DNA from 2 places in the Bordetella genomosp. 13 genome. Region 1 is predicted to be linked to the other one. Evidence: predicted binding sites of a transcription regulator. Region 1 holds the regulator's gene; the other holds the start of a gene.

Region 1 (8,232 bases):
ACGCGGCGAGTTCGTGCACGACAACGGCGCCTACACGCCCCAGGGCACCAACGTACCGTACAACACCGCCTCGTCGATGAGCGGCCCGTATGTCGTGCCGGCCTTTTCACTGCGCGCGCGGGTGGTCTACACCAACAAGGTGCCCGTCGCCACCATACGCGGCGCGGGCTACCCGCAGGCCACTTTCGTGATGGAGCGCATGCTGGACCGACTGGCCAACGAACTGGGCATCGACCGCCTGGAGTGCCGCCGCCGCAACCTGATCCCCCCCGAAAAGGTTCCCTACACCAAGCCCCTGAAGTCGCGCGCCGGCGTGCCGCTGGTGATCGACAGCGGCGACTTTCCCGCCCTGCAGGCCCGCGCCGCCGAGGCCATCGACTACGACGGTTTCGAGGCGCGCCGTATGGAATCTGGCGCGCGCGGCCGGCTGCGCGGCATCTGCATCGCCAACAGCGTGAAGCCCACCGGGCGCGGCCCCTACGAGGTGGTGCGGCTGCGCGTGTTGCCTTCGGGCCGCATCGTGGCCCACACCGGCGCGCTGGCCATGGGGCAGGGCATCAAGACCACGCTGGCCCAGTTGTGCGCCGCGCGCCTGGGCGTGCAGCCCCAGGCCGTTGAGATCGTCGCGGGCGACACCGGCCACGTGGGCTACGGCATGGGCGGTTTCGCCAGCCGGCAGGCCATGATGGCGGGTTCCGCCATCTGCGAGGCCGCGGACAAGGTCCGCGCGAAGGCGCTGGCCGTCGCGGCCCAGGTGCTGAAGGTCGATGCCGCCGACCTGATGCTGTCCAACGGTGAAGTCCACACCGTGGATTTCGGCCTGCGCGTGTCGCTGGCGCGCGTGGCCATGCTGATGAAGGGCGTGCCCGGCTACGCCATGCCCGCTCCGGGCGACCCTGGCCTGGACGAAACCGTGTTCTTCCATTGCGACGCGCAGACCTATGCCGGCGCCTCGCACGCCTGCGAGGTCGAGGTCGACGCGATGACGGGCGCGATGCACGTGGTGCGCTATGTCGCGGTGCAGGACAGCGGCAACATCATTAACCCGCAGCTGGCACAGGGCCAGGTGCACGGCGGCGTGGTGCACGGCCTGGGCAATGCCCTGTTCGAATGGATGGGCTATGACGCCAACGCGCAACCATTGACCACCACCTACGCCGAATACCTGCTGCCCACCGCGCCCGAGGTGCCCGACATCGAGGTGATATTCCAGCCTTCGCCCACGACCTTGAACCCGCTGGGCGCCAAGGGCATCGGCGAAACGGCCACCATTCCCGTCGCTGCCGCCGTGATCGGCGCGGTGGAACACGCCCTGCGCGAGCAGGGCGCGCGCCTGTGCGAATTCCCCCTTACTCCGGTGCGCCTGGTCGAGCTGATCGATCAGGCGGCCGGCGCCGCGAACCTCCAGCCCTGAACAGACCGACACGCAGCCATGGAATTCACCAACCACTTTCATATTCCGCTGCCGTTGGCGGACGCCTGGAAACTGATGCTGGACGTTCCGCGCATCCTGCCCTGCCTGCCGGGCGCGCGCCTGACCGGAACCCTGGGGGACGATCAGTACCTGGGCTCGGTTTCGGTGAAGCTGGGTCCGATCAAGCTGAGCTTCGACGGCAAGGCCGAGATGCTGCGCAAGGACGAAGCCACGCACACCGCCTGGCTGCGCGGCTCGGGCCTGGATCCCAAAGGGCGAGGCTCGGCGCAGTCGGAATTCAGCTTCGCGCTGATCGAGGCGGCGACGGGCGGCACCGACGTCACGGTCACCACCGACTTGCAATTGTCGGGCGCGGTGGCGCAGTACGGGCGCGGCAGCGGCATGATCGAGGAAGTGGCCGCGCACATCCTGAAGCAGTTCGAGCGCAACCTGGCGGCTCTGGTGCAGGGTGGCGATGAGGCCGGCGTGCCGCTTGTCGCGATGGAAGCCGGCGTTGCAGCGCCGTCGGCGCCGATGCCGGCCTCGGCCGCCACTGCGGCGCCGACTCCGCTTTCCGCCGCGGCTTTCGCTTCCGCGTCCGCCTCGCCGGAAGCCCAGGCCGTCCTGCTCCAGGCGCAGGCCGTGCTGGCCCAGGCCCAGGCCACGCTGGCCGCGACGCAAAAAATGCTGCTCGCGCGCCAGTCCGGCCCGCAGTCCGGCGAACTGAACATGCTCAGTATCGGCCTGAAGGCGCTGTGGGCACGGGTGAAGTACGCCGCTGGCGGGATCTTCGGGCGCAATTGACCGGTCGATTACGTCCCCGGCACGAACACAGGAGGGGGCCGGTCGCCGTACTTCCAAAAGTTTCACTAAAATAGGGGTATGGACGACCGCGCACGCGCACTACTCAAGGCGTTGATAGAACGCTACATCGCCGACGGGCAACCTGTCGGTTCGCGCACATTGTCCAAAGTTTTCGACCTGTCCCCGGCCACCATCCGCAATGTGATGGCCGACCTCGAAGACCAGGGCCTCATTCACAGCCCGCACACCTCGGCGGGCCGCGTGCCCACGCCGCGCGGCTACCGCATGTTCGTCGATTCACTGCTGGCGGTGCGCGCCTATCAGCTGCACCAGCCCAACGTGGGCGAACTGCTGCCCGTGGCCGAGCCGGCCCGCGCCGTCAATGCCGCGGCCGCGCTGCTGTCCAACCTCACGCAGTTCGCCGGCGTGGTGCTCACGCCCAAGCGCTCGCAGGTGTTCCGCCAGATCGAATTCATCCGCCTGTCCGACCGCCGCGTGCTGCTCATCATCGTCACGCCCGACGGCGACGTGCAGAACCGCATTCTTACCGTCCAGCGCGACTACAACGAATCCGAACTCACCGAGGCCGGCAACTTCTTCAACGTCCATTTCTCGGGCAAGTCGTTCGACGCGGTGCGCCGCACGCTGTCCACCGAACTCGCTCAGCTGCGCGAAGACATCTCCAAGCTGATGCAGGCGGCCGTCGAGGCCAGCGCCGAGGCCGCCGACGACGGTGACGCCGTGGTCATCTCGGGCGAGCGCAAGCTGCTCGATGTCACCGACATCGCCTCGGACATGGACCGGCTGCGCAAGATGTTCTCGCTGTTCGAGAAAAAAACCGACCTGCTGCAGCTGCTGGACGTGTCCAGCCGCGCGCAGGGCGTGCAGATCTACATCGGCGGGGATTCGCAGCTGGTGCCGTTCGAGGAAGTCTCCGTCATCACCGCGCCGTATGGAGTGGACGGCAAGGTGGTCGGCACGCTGGGCGTCATCGGGCCCACGCGCATGTCCTACGAGCGAGTCATACCCATCGTCGACATCACGGCGCGACTGCTGTCCAACGCGCTCAGCCAGAACCACCAATAATCCGACAAACGAGACAACCGGCTTGCGCTCATGCCAAGCCGACAGGGGGTGTGCGTGTTCCTGCGCTTGTTCAAGTACCTGTGGCCCGAACGCTTCCTGCCCGAGGCGCCTTTCGACGGCGACCTGTTCGACGAGAACCCGCCCATCACCGGCCCCGGCCGGGTCGGGGTGCTGCTGGTCAACCTGGGCACGCCGGACACGCCCTCGCGCGGCGATATCCGCAAATACCTGGCCGAGTTCCTGTCGGACCCGCGGGTCATCGAGATTCCGCGCTACCTGTGGATGCCCATCTTGCACGGCCTGGTGCTGACGCTCAGGCCCAAGAAGCTCGTGCCACGCTACCAGGGCATCTGGATGGACGGCGGCTCGCCGCTGATGGTGTACAGCCGCCAGCAGGCCGAGGGCGTGGCCCAGGCGCTGCGCGCCCGCGGCCGCGACGTCGAGGTCGAACTGGCCATGCGCTACGGCAATCCGTCGATTCCCGATGCCATGACCGCGCTGCGCCAGCGGGGCTGCGAACACATCCTCACCGTGCCGCTGTATCCGCAGTATGCGGCCAGCACCACCGCCACCGCAGTCGATGCCGTCACCCGGCATGCCGCCCGGCTGCGCGACCAGCCGGCGCTGCGCTTCGTCAAGCGCTTCCACACCGATCCGGGGTATATCGGCGCGCTGGCCGAGCGCATCGAATCCCACTGGCAGGCCAACGGCCGGCCGCAGCTGCTGCTGCTCAGCTTCCACGGCCTGCCGCGCTATTCCATCGAGCTGGGCGACCCGTACTACCGCGAGTGCATGCAGACCGCCCAGTTGCTGCGCGCCCGTTTGGGCCTGTCCCCCGAGCAGATCGAGGTCAGCTTCCAAAGCCGCTTCGGGTCGGCCCGCTGGCTCGAGCCCTATACCGAGCCCACCCTGAAGGAACTGGCGTCTCGCGGGGTCGCGTCGGTCGACGTCGTATGCCCCGGTTTCGTGGCCGACTGCCTCGAGACGCTCGAGGAAATCAACCAGGAATGCCGTCACGCCTTCCTGCAGGCCGGCGGCAAGCAATTCCGCTACATTCCGGCGCTCAACGACAGTCCGATGTGGACCGCTACCCTTACGGACATCGTCGACAATCACTTACAAGGCTGGCCTGTAACACCTGCCTGACAGGGATACACTGGGGTGAACGTCCAGGCGTCGCCATGGGGGCGCCGCCGGCGGCCTGTTTTCGCGAGCTCCCTCGCAGAATTCCAAGGAGGCTACGCATGACTACCGACCCGAAATCCCGCACCGACAAGCCGGGCCGACACGAAGAACAGCGCGAGCAGGATCTCGACGAAGCGCTGGAAGAAACCTTCCCGGCCAGCGACCCCATCGCCGTCCCCGCCGATCACGATGCCGACGCGGCCAAGATCCGCAAGACCCGCGAGCGCCAGATGGACGAGGCGCTGGAAGATACGTTCCCCGCCAGCGACCCCGTCGCGCCTGCCCAGCCGGGCAAGAAGTAGCGCTTTGGGGGCGGCCGGGACAGGCTCGCTCTGCTTCGTCTTTCGAAACGACAGTCAAGCTCGCGAGTCGGGCGGCGGCCGGCGCAAGCCAGCGCCGCCCAAATTTCTTCTAAGACCGGACTTGAAACAGGGGCATTGACCCCCATAGTCAGGGCGATCCCATCGATTTACTTCCGGAGGACCCTCATGACGGCACCCCAAGAGCCTGTCGAACCCACTGTCGACGCCGCCGAAACCGCTGCCGCGCCCATGCCCGAGGGGCAGGAAGCGCTGCAGGCAGAGATTGCCGCCTTGCGCGCCGAACTCGAAGCGGCGCAAGCCGCCCAGAAGGCCCAACAGGAACAGGTGCTGCGCGCCATGGCCGAGGCCGAGAACGTGCGCCGCCGCGCCCAGGAAGACGTGTCGAAGGCCCGCAAATTCGGCATCGAGTCGTTCGCCGAAAGCCTGGTGCCCGTCAAGGACAGCCTGGAAGCCGCCCTGGCCCAACCCGAACAAACCGTCGAAACCCTGCGCGAGGGCGTCGAAATGACCCTGAAGCAGTTGTCCGCCGCCTTCGAGCGCAACCTGCTGAAGGACATCGCGCCGGCCCAGGGCGACAAGTTCGACCCCCATCTGCACCAGGCGATCTCGTCGGTGCCCGCCGAACAGCCCGCCAATACGGTGGTGCAGTTGCTGCAGAAGGGCTACGCGATCGCCGACCGCACCCTGCGTCCCGCGCTGGTCGTGGTGGCCGCCGGCAACTGAGGCTCGCCATGGCGACGGCATCCTCCTTCGATCCCTCCCAGGTCTTCGAATTGTTCGGCATGCGCCACGTGAGCAATGCCGACTTCGACGCCCAGGTGGTGCAAGCCCCGGGTGACGACCTGCGCTGCGTCTTCTTGTGGGGCCAGGACTGTTACAATTGTAATGTGTTCAAGCAGACGGCCCTGCTGCATCAAGACGCGTTGCGTGCCCTGGGACTTACCTGGTTCGAGGCGGACGTCTACGCCGACGAGCCGCTGGGGCTGCGGTTCAGCCTGCACGGCGTGCCGACTTTCGTGCTGTACCGCGGCGGCAAGCGGCTGGGGCGCATCACCGGCTGGCCCGGCCTGCCCCAGTTCACGGATGCCGTGCGGCGTCAGCAGGGGACGGGCGCGGCGGGCGGATGAAATGCCCTTGAAAACCCTGTCGCCGACCCCAGTTAGGCTGGGACCGAGTTTTCAACGACGGGTTTTTACCAACTCTTCGCGATTCCAGAATTTCATTCAAGGCAACCTACCATGAGCAAAATCATCGGCATCGACCTGGGCACGACCAACAGCTGCGTGGCAGTGCTGGATGGCGGTCAGGTCAAGATCATCGAAAACGCCGAGGGCGCCCGCACCACGCCCTCCATCATCGCCTACATGGACGATGAGACCCTGGTGGGCGCGCCGGCCAAGCGCCAGGCCGTCACCAACCCCAAGAACACGCTGTACGCCGTCAAGCGCCTGATCGGCCGCAAGTTCGAAGAGAAGGCGGTGCAGAAGGACATCGACCTGATGCCCTACACGATCACCAAGGCCGACAATGGCGACGCCTGGGTCGAAGTGCGCGGCAAGAAGCTGGCGCCTCCGCAGGTGTCGGCCGAAGTGCTGCGCAAGATGAAGAAGACCGCCGAGGACTACCTGGGCGAAGAAGTGACCGAGGCCGTCATCACGGTGCCCGCGTACTTCAACGACAGCCAGCGCCAGGCCACCAAGGACGCCGGCCGCATCGCCGGCCTGGAAGTCAAGCGCATCATCAACGAGCCCACCGCGGCTGCGCTGGCCTTCGGCCTGGACAAGACCGAGAAGGGCGACCGCAAGATCGCCGTGTATGACCTGGGCGGCGGCACGTTCGACGTGTCCATCATCGAAATCGCCGACGTCGATGGCGAGAAGCAGTTCGAAGTGCTGTCCACCAACGGCGACACCTTCCTGGGCGGCGAAGACTTCGACCAGCGCATCATCGACTACATCATCGGCGAGTTCAAGAAAGAGCAGGGCGTCGACCTGTCGAAAGACGTGCTGGCCCTGCAGCGCCTGAAGGAAGCCGCCGAAAAGGCCAAGATCGAGCTGTCCTCCAGCCAGCAGACCGAGATCAACCTGCCGTACATCACGGCCGATGCGTCCGGTCCCAAGCACTTGAACCTGAAGGTTACCCGCGCCAAGCTGGAAGCCCTGGTCGAGGAACTGATCGAGCGCACCATCGAGCCCTGCCGCATCGCCATCAAGGACGCCGGCGTCAAGGTCTCGGACATCGACGACGTCATCCTGGTCGGCGGCATGACCCGCATGCCCAAGGTGCAGGACAAGGTCAAGGAGTTCTTCGGCAAAGAGCCGCGCAAGGACGTCAACCCCGATGAAGCGGTTGCCGCCGGCGCCGCCATCCAGGGTTCCGTGCTGTCGGGCGACCGCAAGGACGTGCTGCTGCTGGACGTCACCCCGCTGTCGCTGGGTATCGAGACCCTGGGCGGCGTGATGACCAAGATGATCCAGAAGAACACCACGATCCCCACCCGGTTCTCGCAGACCTTCTCCACGGCCGACGACAACCAGCCCGCGGTGACGATCAAGGTGTTCCAGGGCGAGCGCGAAATCGCAGCCGGCAACAAGGGCCTGGGCGAGTTCAACCTGGAAGGCATCCCGCCGGCGCCGCGCGGCGTGCCGCAGATCGAGGTCACCTTCGACATCGACGCCAACGGCATCCTGCACGTGTCGGCCAAGGACAAGGGCACGGGCAAGGAAAACAAGATCACCATCAAGGCCAACTCGGGTCTGTCGGAAGACGAGATCCAGCGCATGGTGAAGGACGCCGAGGCCAATGCCGAGGAAGATCACCGTCTGGCCGAACTGGCGCAGACGCGCAACCAGGCCGACGCGCTGGTGCACGCCACCCGCAAGTCGCTGACCGAGTATGGCGACAAGCTGGAAGCGTCCGAGAAGGAAGCCATCGAGGCCGCCATCAAGGACCTCGAGGAAGTGCTGAAGACGGGCGACAAGGCCCAGATCGAAGCCAAGGTCGAAGCCCTGTCCGCCGCCTCGCAAAAACTGGGCGAGAAGATGTACGCTGACGCCCAGGCGCAGCAGCAGGCAGCCTCGCAACAGGCCGCCGACAACGCGAAGCCGGCGGACGACAATGTCGTCGACGCCGACTTCAAGGAAGTGAAGCGCGACCAGTAAGGAGCGCTACATGCGAACCCCGCCCGGTAGCCGGATTTCCGTCTACCGGGCGGGGTCGTTTGAGTGGTACCCCGATTAGCGCTCTTTCCGGAACCCACTGAAGAATATGGCAAAACGCGACTACTACGATGTCCTGGGGGTGGCCAAGAACGCCTCGGACGATGAACTGAAGAAGGCCTACCGGAAGCTGGCCATGAAATACCATCCGGACCGCAATCCGGATAACAAGGAAGCCGAGGAAAAGTTCAAGGAAGCCAAG
Region 2 (8,232 bases), 1.6 Mb from region 1:
AACCTGTGCCAGGCCATCCGCTCGACGCAGGGCAAGGGCCTGATGCCCGACGGCACCTCGCGCTTCTCGCTCGACGGCAAGCCGCTTTTCCACTACATGGGCACGTCCACCTTCGCCAATCACATCGTGGTGCCCGAGATCGCGCTGGCCAAGGTGCGTTCGGACGCGCCCTTCGACAAGATCTGCTACATCGGCTGCGGCGTCACCACCGGCATCGGCGCCGTGGTGTTCACGGCCAAGGTCGAGGCGGGCGCCAACGTCGTGGTTTTCGGCCTGGGCGGCATCGGCCTGAACGTCATCCAGGGCGCGAAAATGGTGGGCGCGGACAAGATCATCGGCGTCGACCTGAACCCCGCGCGCGAAGCCATGGCCCGCAAGTTCGGCATGACGCACTTCGTCAATCCGAATGAAGTCGAGAACGTCGTCGACCACATCATCCAGCTGACCGATGGCGGCGCCGACTACTCGTTCGAGTGCATCGGCAACACCAAGGTGATGCGCCAGGCGCTCGAGTGCTGCCACAAGGGCTGGGGCCAGTCCATCATCATCGGCGTGGCCGAGGCCGGCGCCGAGATCAGCACCCGCCCGTTCCAGCTGGTCACCGGCCGCGAATGGAAGGGCTCGGCGTTCGGCGGCGCGCGCGGCCGCACCGACGTGCCCAAGATCGTCGACTGGTACATGGAAGGCAAGATCAACATCGACGACCTGATCACGCACACCCTGCCCCTGGACCGCATCAACGAAGGTTTCGACCTGATGAAGCGCGGCGAGTCCATCCGTTCGGTGGTGATGTACTGATGGGCGCGCTCGAGCTGGTGTCGCAGCATCGCTGCTTCGGCGGCTGGCAGCGCTACTACCGTCACGCGTCCACGCAGATCGGCCTGCCGATGCGCTTCTCGGTGTTCGTGCCGGATCAGGGCGACAGCGCGCCGCAGGCCCGCCTGCCGGTGCTGTTCTATCTGGCGGGGCTGACCTGCACCGAAGAGACCTTCATGATCAAGGCCGGCGCGCAGCGGTTCGCGGCGCGCCACGGCATGATGCTGGTGGCGCCGGACACCAGCCCGCGCGGCGCCGGCGTGCCCGGCGAAGACGCGGACTGGGACTTCGGCACGGGCGCCGGGTTCTACCTGGACGCCACCGCCGAGCCCTGGCGGACGCACTATCGCATGTACAGCTACGTGGTCGAAGAGCTGTACGACATCGCCTGCGGCGAACTGCCCGGCGATGCCGGCCACGTCGGCATCTTCGGCCATTCGATGGGCGGGCACGGCGCGCTGGTGCTGGCGCTGCGCAATCCCGCGAAATTCCGCTCGGTCTCGGCCTTCGCGCCGATCGCGGCGCCTTCGCAATGCCCGTGGGGCCGCAAGGCTTTCGGCGGCTACCTGGGCGACGACCGCGCGCAATGGGCGGCCTATGACGCCACGGCCCTGATGAGCGAGCGGCGGAACCCGTTCCCCGACGGCATCCTGGTCGACCAGGGTCTGGCCGACGGCTTCCTGGCCGAGCAGCTGCATCCCGAGGCCTTCGAGGAGGCATGCCGCAAGGCGGGCCAGCCGCTCACGCTGCGCCGGCACGAGGGCTACGACCACGGCTACTACTTCATCTCCACCTTCATCGAAGATCACATCCGGTTTCACGCCGAACGGCTGGGATAGCGTTTCGCGACCGGCTCTCTTCTTATACTGTGTAGCCCTGGCGGCGGCCTCCGGGCGCGTCGCGGTATAAGGAGTTCCCGCACTGTGATCGATACGCTCGCTCCTTTTGCCTGGTTCGCGCTGGGCGCCATCGTCGCCCTGCTGGTCGGGCTGGGCCTGCTGCTGGGCCGAGGCGGCCCGCGCGATGAAATGGGCCGCAAAGTATTTCGCCTGCGGCCGGTGCGGCGGCTGTTCGGCCTGCTGCTGGTAATGCTGGCCTGCGTGTCGGGCGTGCTGGCCGTATCGCTGGTGCAGTTCTATCGACTTACCACCGACCAGCCGGTCGCGGCTGTGAAAATGGTGCGGCAGTCGGAACAGACCTTCCTGCTGAGCCTGCAGCCGCAAGGCGGCGAGCCTCGCGAGTTCACCCTGTACGGCGACCAGTGGCAGATCGACGCGCGCGTGGTGCGCTGGCGTCTGCCTGCCCTGCTGGCCGGTGCGCAGCCCCTTTACCGGCTCGAGCGCCTGTCCGGCCGCTACCGCGACGTCGAGCGCGAGCGTGCCGCCACGCGCTCGGTCCATAGGCTGGACGACTGGCCGGCCCCCGACCTGGGCGAACTCAAGCGCACGTTCCCCAATTGGCTGCCCTTCGTCGACGTGCAGTTCGGCAGCGCCGCCTATATGCCGATGCTCGACGGGGCACGCTACGACGTGCTCCTGGACCCGCGTGGTGCGCTGTTCATCCGGCCGGCCGACACGGCCACCGAGGAAGCGATCAAGCAGCAGGGTTGGTAAAAGGGACGCATCAAAGCGGGCGGATGTCCGGAACTTGGACTACAGCTCCCGGTCGAATTAGCACTCAATGAACCAGAGTGCTAACATCAAAGCAACTGTCCCATCGTCCCTGGAGGCCGCAATCATGAAACAACCCAGTAGTTCGTTGGCCTATTCCGGCAACGCCCTGGCGTTGGCCGTGGCCAATCCGGGTGCCCTCGGCACGATCGACGCGTACATCTCCACCGTCAATCGCCTGCCGGTGCTGACGCCCGAACGCGAGACCGAACTGGCGCGCCGCCTGCGCGACCAGGAAGACCTCGAGGCCGCCCGCGAACTCGTGCTGTCTCATCTACGGCTGGTCGTGTCCGTCGCACGCCAGTATCTCGGCTATGGCCTGCCGCACGCCGACCTGATCCAGGAAGGCAACGTCGGCCTCATGAAAGCCGTCAAGCGCTTCGATCCCGAACGCGGTGTGCGCCTGGTGTCGTTCGCGGTGCACTGGATCAAGGCTGAGATCCACGAATACATCATCCGCAACTGGCGCCTGGTCAAGGTGGCTACCACCAAGGCCCAGCGCAAGCTGTTCTTCAACCTGCGCAGCATGCGTCCCGACGGGCATACGCTCGACCCCGAACAGGTCGACCATATCGCCAACGAACTGAACGTTCGCCGCGAAGACGTCAGCGAAATGGAAGTGCGCCTGTCCGGCCGCGACCTCTCGCTCGAGAACCAGGACGAGGACGACGACAGCTACGCGCCCATCGCCTACCTGTCCGACGAAGGTCGCCAGGAACCCACGCGCGTGCTGGCTCGCATGGCCCGCGACGAACAACAGGGCGCGGGCCTGACCAGCGCACTGGAAGCGCTCGATCCGCGTTCGCGCCGCATCATCGAGGCGCGCTGGCTGCAGGACGACGGCGGCGCCACCCTGCATGAGCTGGCACAAGAATTCGGCGTGTCGGCCGAGCGCATCCGCCAGATCGAATCGGCCGCGCTGAAGAAGATGCGCGGCACGCTGCAGCCTGTTTGAAGCCGCCCATCCGGGTTAATGGATTGATACAAAGTCGGCCACGATTTTTTCCCCGGCGCGGGAAACTTTACTCGCGGCGTACGGACTAACTTCATGTAGACAGCGAGGCCCGGAGCACGCTTCGCTTGCTGTCTTGTCGTTCGTCTCGGCTTCTCCTCTTTCCCCTCCCCTATGAGACGAACGCTTGCGGGGCATCGGTAATCCGGTGCCCCGATTTTTTTGCGCGCTCGCGCGGTTCAGAGAACTTTTGTGCGTCAGGCGGCGCGCGGCTGCGCGGCCGCGCACAGCGCGTGCCACGTAGCGGGATTCAAGCGCCGCACGCTCGTCGCCAGCGATCCGTCGCGGTACAGCTTCAGCCAGCGATAGCCCGGCGCGGCGCCGTCCAGCGTATGGCGGCCGTTGTGCACCGCGAACTGGAAGCACGTCGAAGGCGTGGCCAGCAGGCGCAGATGGTGGCGGCGCCGGTCGAACTGGCGGTGCACGTGGCCCCACAGCACGACACGCACTTGGGGCAGGTCGGCCAAGCGTTGGAACAGCGCCTGAGGGTTGTCGACCATCATCGCGTCGTGGCGCCCACTTTCGATCTGCACGGGATTGTGATGCAGCGCCACGAGCACGTGCCGGTCGCCTGCCGATTTGGCGGCGCTCTCCAGCAGCTCGAGCTGGCGCTCGTCCAGATGGCCCGCATCCGAGCCAGGCACCGTCGAGTCCAGCATGACGATGCGCCAGGCGCCGACGTCGGTGATGGGCGTGGTCCAATCCGGCAGCACGGCGTGCATGGCCGCGGGGTCGTCATGATTGCCCGGCAGGCAGCGCACGGCCGAGGCCACGGGTCCCAGCACGCCTCGCAGCCGTGCGTAGGCCGCGCGGCTGCCGTCCTGGGCGAGATCGCCGGTAGCCAGCAGCACCTGCGCGCCCGGGGTCTCTCGCATGGCCTGGCGCAGCACCGCCTTCAGGCTGGCCTCGGTGTCGACGCCCAGCATTTCGGCATGCGGTTCGTCGAGCAGGTGGGTGTCGGTCAGGTGCAGCAGCAGCGCGGGCTGCTCGTCGGCGTGGGATGCATGGGCGGCGCTCATGGCCTTCTCCAGCGGTTTTCGAGGCGGTCCTCGCACCTTAGCCAAAAACCGCGGCAATGGAGTTCCCCGGGTGTGCGCAGCGGTAACCAAAGTGTGCCGCGGTCCGCGAGTTGCAATTCGCCCCGGCGGGGCGGCGCCTGGACAAAACCCGCTATCCTTGTGCCTTGCGCATGGCTACCCGGAAAAGAATTCACACATGGATGTCGGTCTGCTCGTCTTCGGATTGTCCGGCTTGTTGACGCTGGTGTGCTTCATGCCGCCGCTCGCCGGCCGCCTGAAGCTGCCGTACTCGGTGCTGCTGGCCATCGTGGGGTGCCTGCTGGGCATAGTGGTGCACCTGCACGGTTGGGCGCCGCCCGTGCTGCGCGACCTGCTGGACAGCATCGAGCGCTTCGAGATTTCATCCGATACCTTCCTGATGGTGTTCCTGCCGGTGCTGCTGTTCGAGACGGCGCTGTCCATGAACGTGCGGCGCCTGATGGACGACATCGGCCCCATTCTCATGATGGCGATCGTGGCGGTGGTGGTCTGCACCGTGGTGGTGGGCTTCTCGCTGAACGCAGTGTCATCGTATGGCCTCATCGTCTGCCTGCTGCTGGGCGCCATCGTCGCCACCACCGACCCGGTGGCGGTGGTCGGCATCTTCCGCGAGGTGGGCGCGCCCAAGCGGCTGACCACGCTGGTCGAGGGCGAAAGCCTGTTCAACGACGCGGCGTCCATCGCGCTGTACTCGGTGCTGCTGGCGGCCATAGGCGGAGTGGGAGACGGGCTGAGCGCGGGCAGCGTGCTGGGCGATTTCCTGTACGCCTTCCTGGGGGGCGGCCTGGCCGGCTACCTGATGGGCCGCGCCGCGTGCTACCTGTTCGCGTGGCTGCGCGGCTTTCCCACCGCCGAGATCACGCTGACGCTGACCCTGGCCTACCTGTCGTTCTTCATCTCCGAGCATTACCTGGGAGTGTCGGGCGTGGTGGCCACCGTCATCGCGGGCCTGGTCGTGGGATCCGCGGGCCGCACGCGCATGTCGCCCGCCACTTTCGAACACCTGTCCAGCGCGTGGGAACAGTTCGGCTTCTGGGCCAATTCGCTGATCTTCCTGTTCGCTTCCATGCTGATTCCGCGCATGATGGACGAGGCGGACTGGACCGAGCTGCTGCTGGTGCTGCTGCTGTTCGTGGTCACGCTGGTGGCGCGCGCCATCGTGGTGTTCGGGCTGCTGCCGCTGCTTGGGTTGACGCGGCTGGGCACGAAGGTCAGCAATCCCTACAAGACCGTGATGCTGTGGGGCGGACTGCGCGGCGCGGTTTCGCTCGCGCTGGCGCTGGCCGTCACCGAGCAGGACTCGGTGCCGCCCGAGGCGCGCCAGTTCGTGGCCGTGGCCACCACCGGCTTCGTGCTGATGACGCTGTTCATCAACGGCATCAGCCTGCGGCCGCTGATCCGCATGCTGGGGCTGAACCAGCTGTCGCCAGTCGAGCGCACCATCCGCAACCAGGCCCTGACCATTGCGCTCGAAGACCTGCAGGAGAAGACGGACGAGATCGCCAAAACCGACCACATCAGTCCCGAGGCCAGCAAGCGCATCCACGCGGTGTTCGACGGCAGCCTGGCCAGCGTGCACGACAGCCAGGTCAGCCAGATGAGCCTGGAACAGCGCGTGGCGGTGGGGCTGGGCATCGTGGCGCGGCGCGAAGAGGAAATGTTCTTCGACATTCTCAAGGCGCAGATCGTGGACTGGCGCATGGCCGAGGCGCTGCTGGCGCGCGCCGAACGGCTCGAGGACGCCGTGCGCACGGGCGGGCTGAAGGGATTCGAGGCCGCCATCGAGGCCGACGTGCGCTATTCGCCCGGCTTCCGCATGGCGCTGCGGGTGCATTACACCTTCGGATTCCAGTCGTGGCTGGCGCGCGAACTGGCGCAGCGTTTCTCCAATCTGATGACCAAGCGCTCGGTCGCGCAGCGGCTGATCCAGTTCGCCAGCGAACAGATCGGGCCGCTGCTGGGCGAGGACGCGGCGCAGCGCATCGTGGGCGCGCACCAGCGCAGGCTCGACCTGATCGAGGCGTCGCTGCAGGCGCTGAACCTGCAGTATCCGTCCTATGCCCTGTGGCTGCAGGAAAGCTATCTGGGCCGCGTCGCGCGCGAGCTCGAGCGCATGCGCTATCGCAGCATGCTCGACCAGTTCCTGATCAGCGGCGAGGTCTACGCGGACCTGATGGGGCAGCTTAAAGGGCGCTGGCAACATATCGACCGCCACCCGGGGCTCGACATGGAGATGGCCGCTGCCGACCTGATCAAGCGCGTGCCGCTGTTCGAGGGCCTCAGTGCCGATTCGCTGCGCGCGATCTGCCGCCTGCTCCGGCCGCGACTGGCGCTGCCCGACCAGCCCGTGCTGGGCGCCGGGCGGCATGGCGAAGAGATGTGCATCGTGGCGTCCGGCGCCGTTGCGGTGCACCTGCCCGACGGCACCGCCATCGAACTGGGCAGCGGCGAGTTCTTCGGCGAGCTGGCCCTGCTGGGCGAGCGCCAGGTCAATCCCGACGTGACCTCGCTGGGGTACAGCAAGCTGCTGATGCTGTCGGCGCGCGACTTCCATGCGCTGCTGGCTCGCGACGCGGACCTGCGCGACCGCATCCAGACGGTGGCCAAGCAGCGCATGCGCGCCATCGAGGTATGGAAGCAGTTTTCGCAGCAGGCGCAGCAGCTGCCTTGATGGTCCGCGCTCAGCTGGTGGCGCGATGCACCAGCTCGAAGCCCAGGTCGACGTGCCGCTGCGCAACCGGCTCGCCTGCCAGGTGTCGCATCAGCATGTCGGCGGCGGCCACGCCGATGCGATAGCGCGGCGTGGCGATGGAGGTGAGCGGCGGGGTGGTCCAGGCGCTGCCCGACAGGTCGTGAAAGCCGATGATCGCCAGTCGGCCGGGCACCGCTATGCCCAGCTGCGCGCACCGGAACACGGCGCCGTGCGCCAGGTCGTCGTTGCAGAAGAACACCGCATCGCAGTCGGCATGCGCCGCGACCAGGCTTTCGAGCAGCTCGGCGCCCAAGGCGATGGACGACTTCTGCGGCGTCATGATCTCGAGGGCGGGATCGTACACGCCGGCCTCCCGCAAGGCGTGGCGGCAGCCCTCGCTGCGCCGCAACGACCGCGGGTCCAGCTGCGCGCAGACGATGCCGATGCGGCGATGGCCGCGTTCCAGTAGATGCCGGCCCGCCACGTATCCCGAATCGAACTGCGAGAAGCCGACGCTCATGCCCGCGTCCTCGGCAGGTAGCGTCTCGATCGTATGGACAGCCGGCAGGCGACGGCTGCGCAGCAGCTCCCATACGCCATCGGTGTGGTCCACGCCCGTAAGAATCGCCCCATCCGGGGCATGCTGCATGTACGTGCGCAGCAGCGTTTCCTCGGCGTCCTGCGAATACCCCGTCACGCCCAGCAGCATGTGATAGCCGCTGGCGTCGAGCACTTCCTTGATGCCGGTGATGATGTCGACGAACACGACGTTCGACAGCGACGGAATCAGTACGACGATGGTGCGCGACCGGGCCGATGCCAGTGCGCTGGCCGCGTGGTTCATCACGTAGCCCATCTCGCTGCACAGATGCTCGATGCGTGCGCGCAGCGCGGGCGCGACCTTCTCCGGCGAGCGCAGCGCGCGCGAGACCGTGATGGCGCTCACCCCGGCCCGCAGGGCGACGTCTTGCATGGTCACACGGC

Evidence for each region. Region 1 encodes HrcA, which represses chaperone genes, less so after heat shock. Its sites were predicted from a motif close to TTAGCACTCNNNNNNNNNGAGTGCTAA; they were not measured.
Region 2: a site for HrcA is predicted at 2,487-2,513, ahead of rpoH (RNA polymerase sigma factor RpoH). Genes of this name have one in related genera too.

Annotation. Positions count from the first base shown of each region.
Region 1 is NZ_CP021111.1:4,043,341-4,051,572, reverse strand. It holds gene CAL15_RS18135 (xanthine dehydrogenase family protein molybdopterin-binding subunit) at 1-1,414, shown strand, start outside; gene CAL15_RS18130 (SRPBCC family protein) at 1,433-2,218, shown strand; gene hrcA (heat-inducible transcriptional repressor HrcA) at 2,297-3,304, shown strand; gene hemH (ferrochelatase) at 3,359-4,450, shown strand; gene CAL15_RS18115 (hypothetical protein) at 4,549-4,791, shown strand; gene grpE (nucleotide exchange factor GrpE) at 4,978-5,535, shown strand; gene CAL15_RS18105 (thioredoxin family protein) at 5,544-5,939, shown strand; gene dnaK (molecular chaperone DnaK) at 6,051-7,973, shown strand; gene dnaJ (molecular chaperone DnaJ) at 8,080-8,232, shown strand, end outside.
Region 2 is NZ_CP021111.1:215,894-224,125, forward strand. It holds gene CAL15_RS01005 (S-(hydroxymethyl)glutathione dehydrogenase/class III alcohol dehydrogenase) at 1-798, shown strand, start outside; gene fghA (S-formylglutathione hydrolase) at 798-1,655, shown strand; gene CAL15_RS01015 (hypothetical protein) at 1,740-2,429, shown strand; gene rpoH (RNA polymerase sigma factor RpoH) at 2,554-3,441, shown strand; gene CAL15_RS01025 (phosphodiesterase) at 3,696-4,517, opposite strand; gene CAL15_RS01030 (cation:proton antiporter) at 4,714-7,227, shown strand; gene CAL15_RS01035 (LacI family DNA-binding transcriptional regulator) at 7,238-8,232, opposite strand, start outside.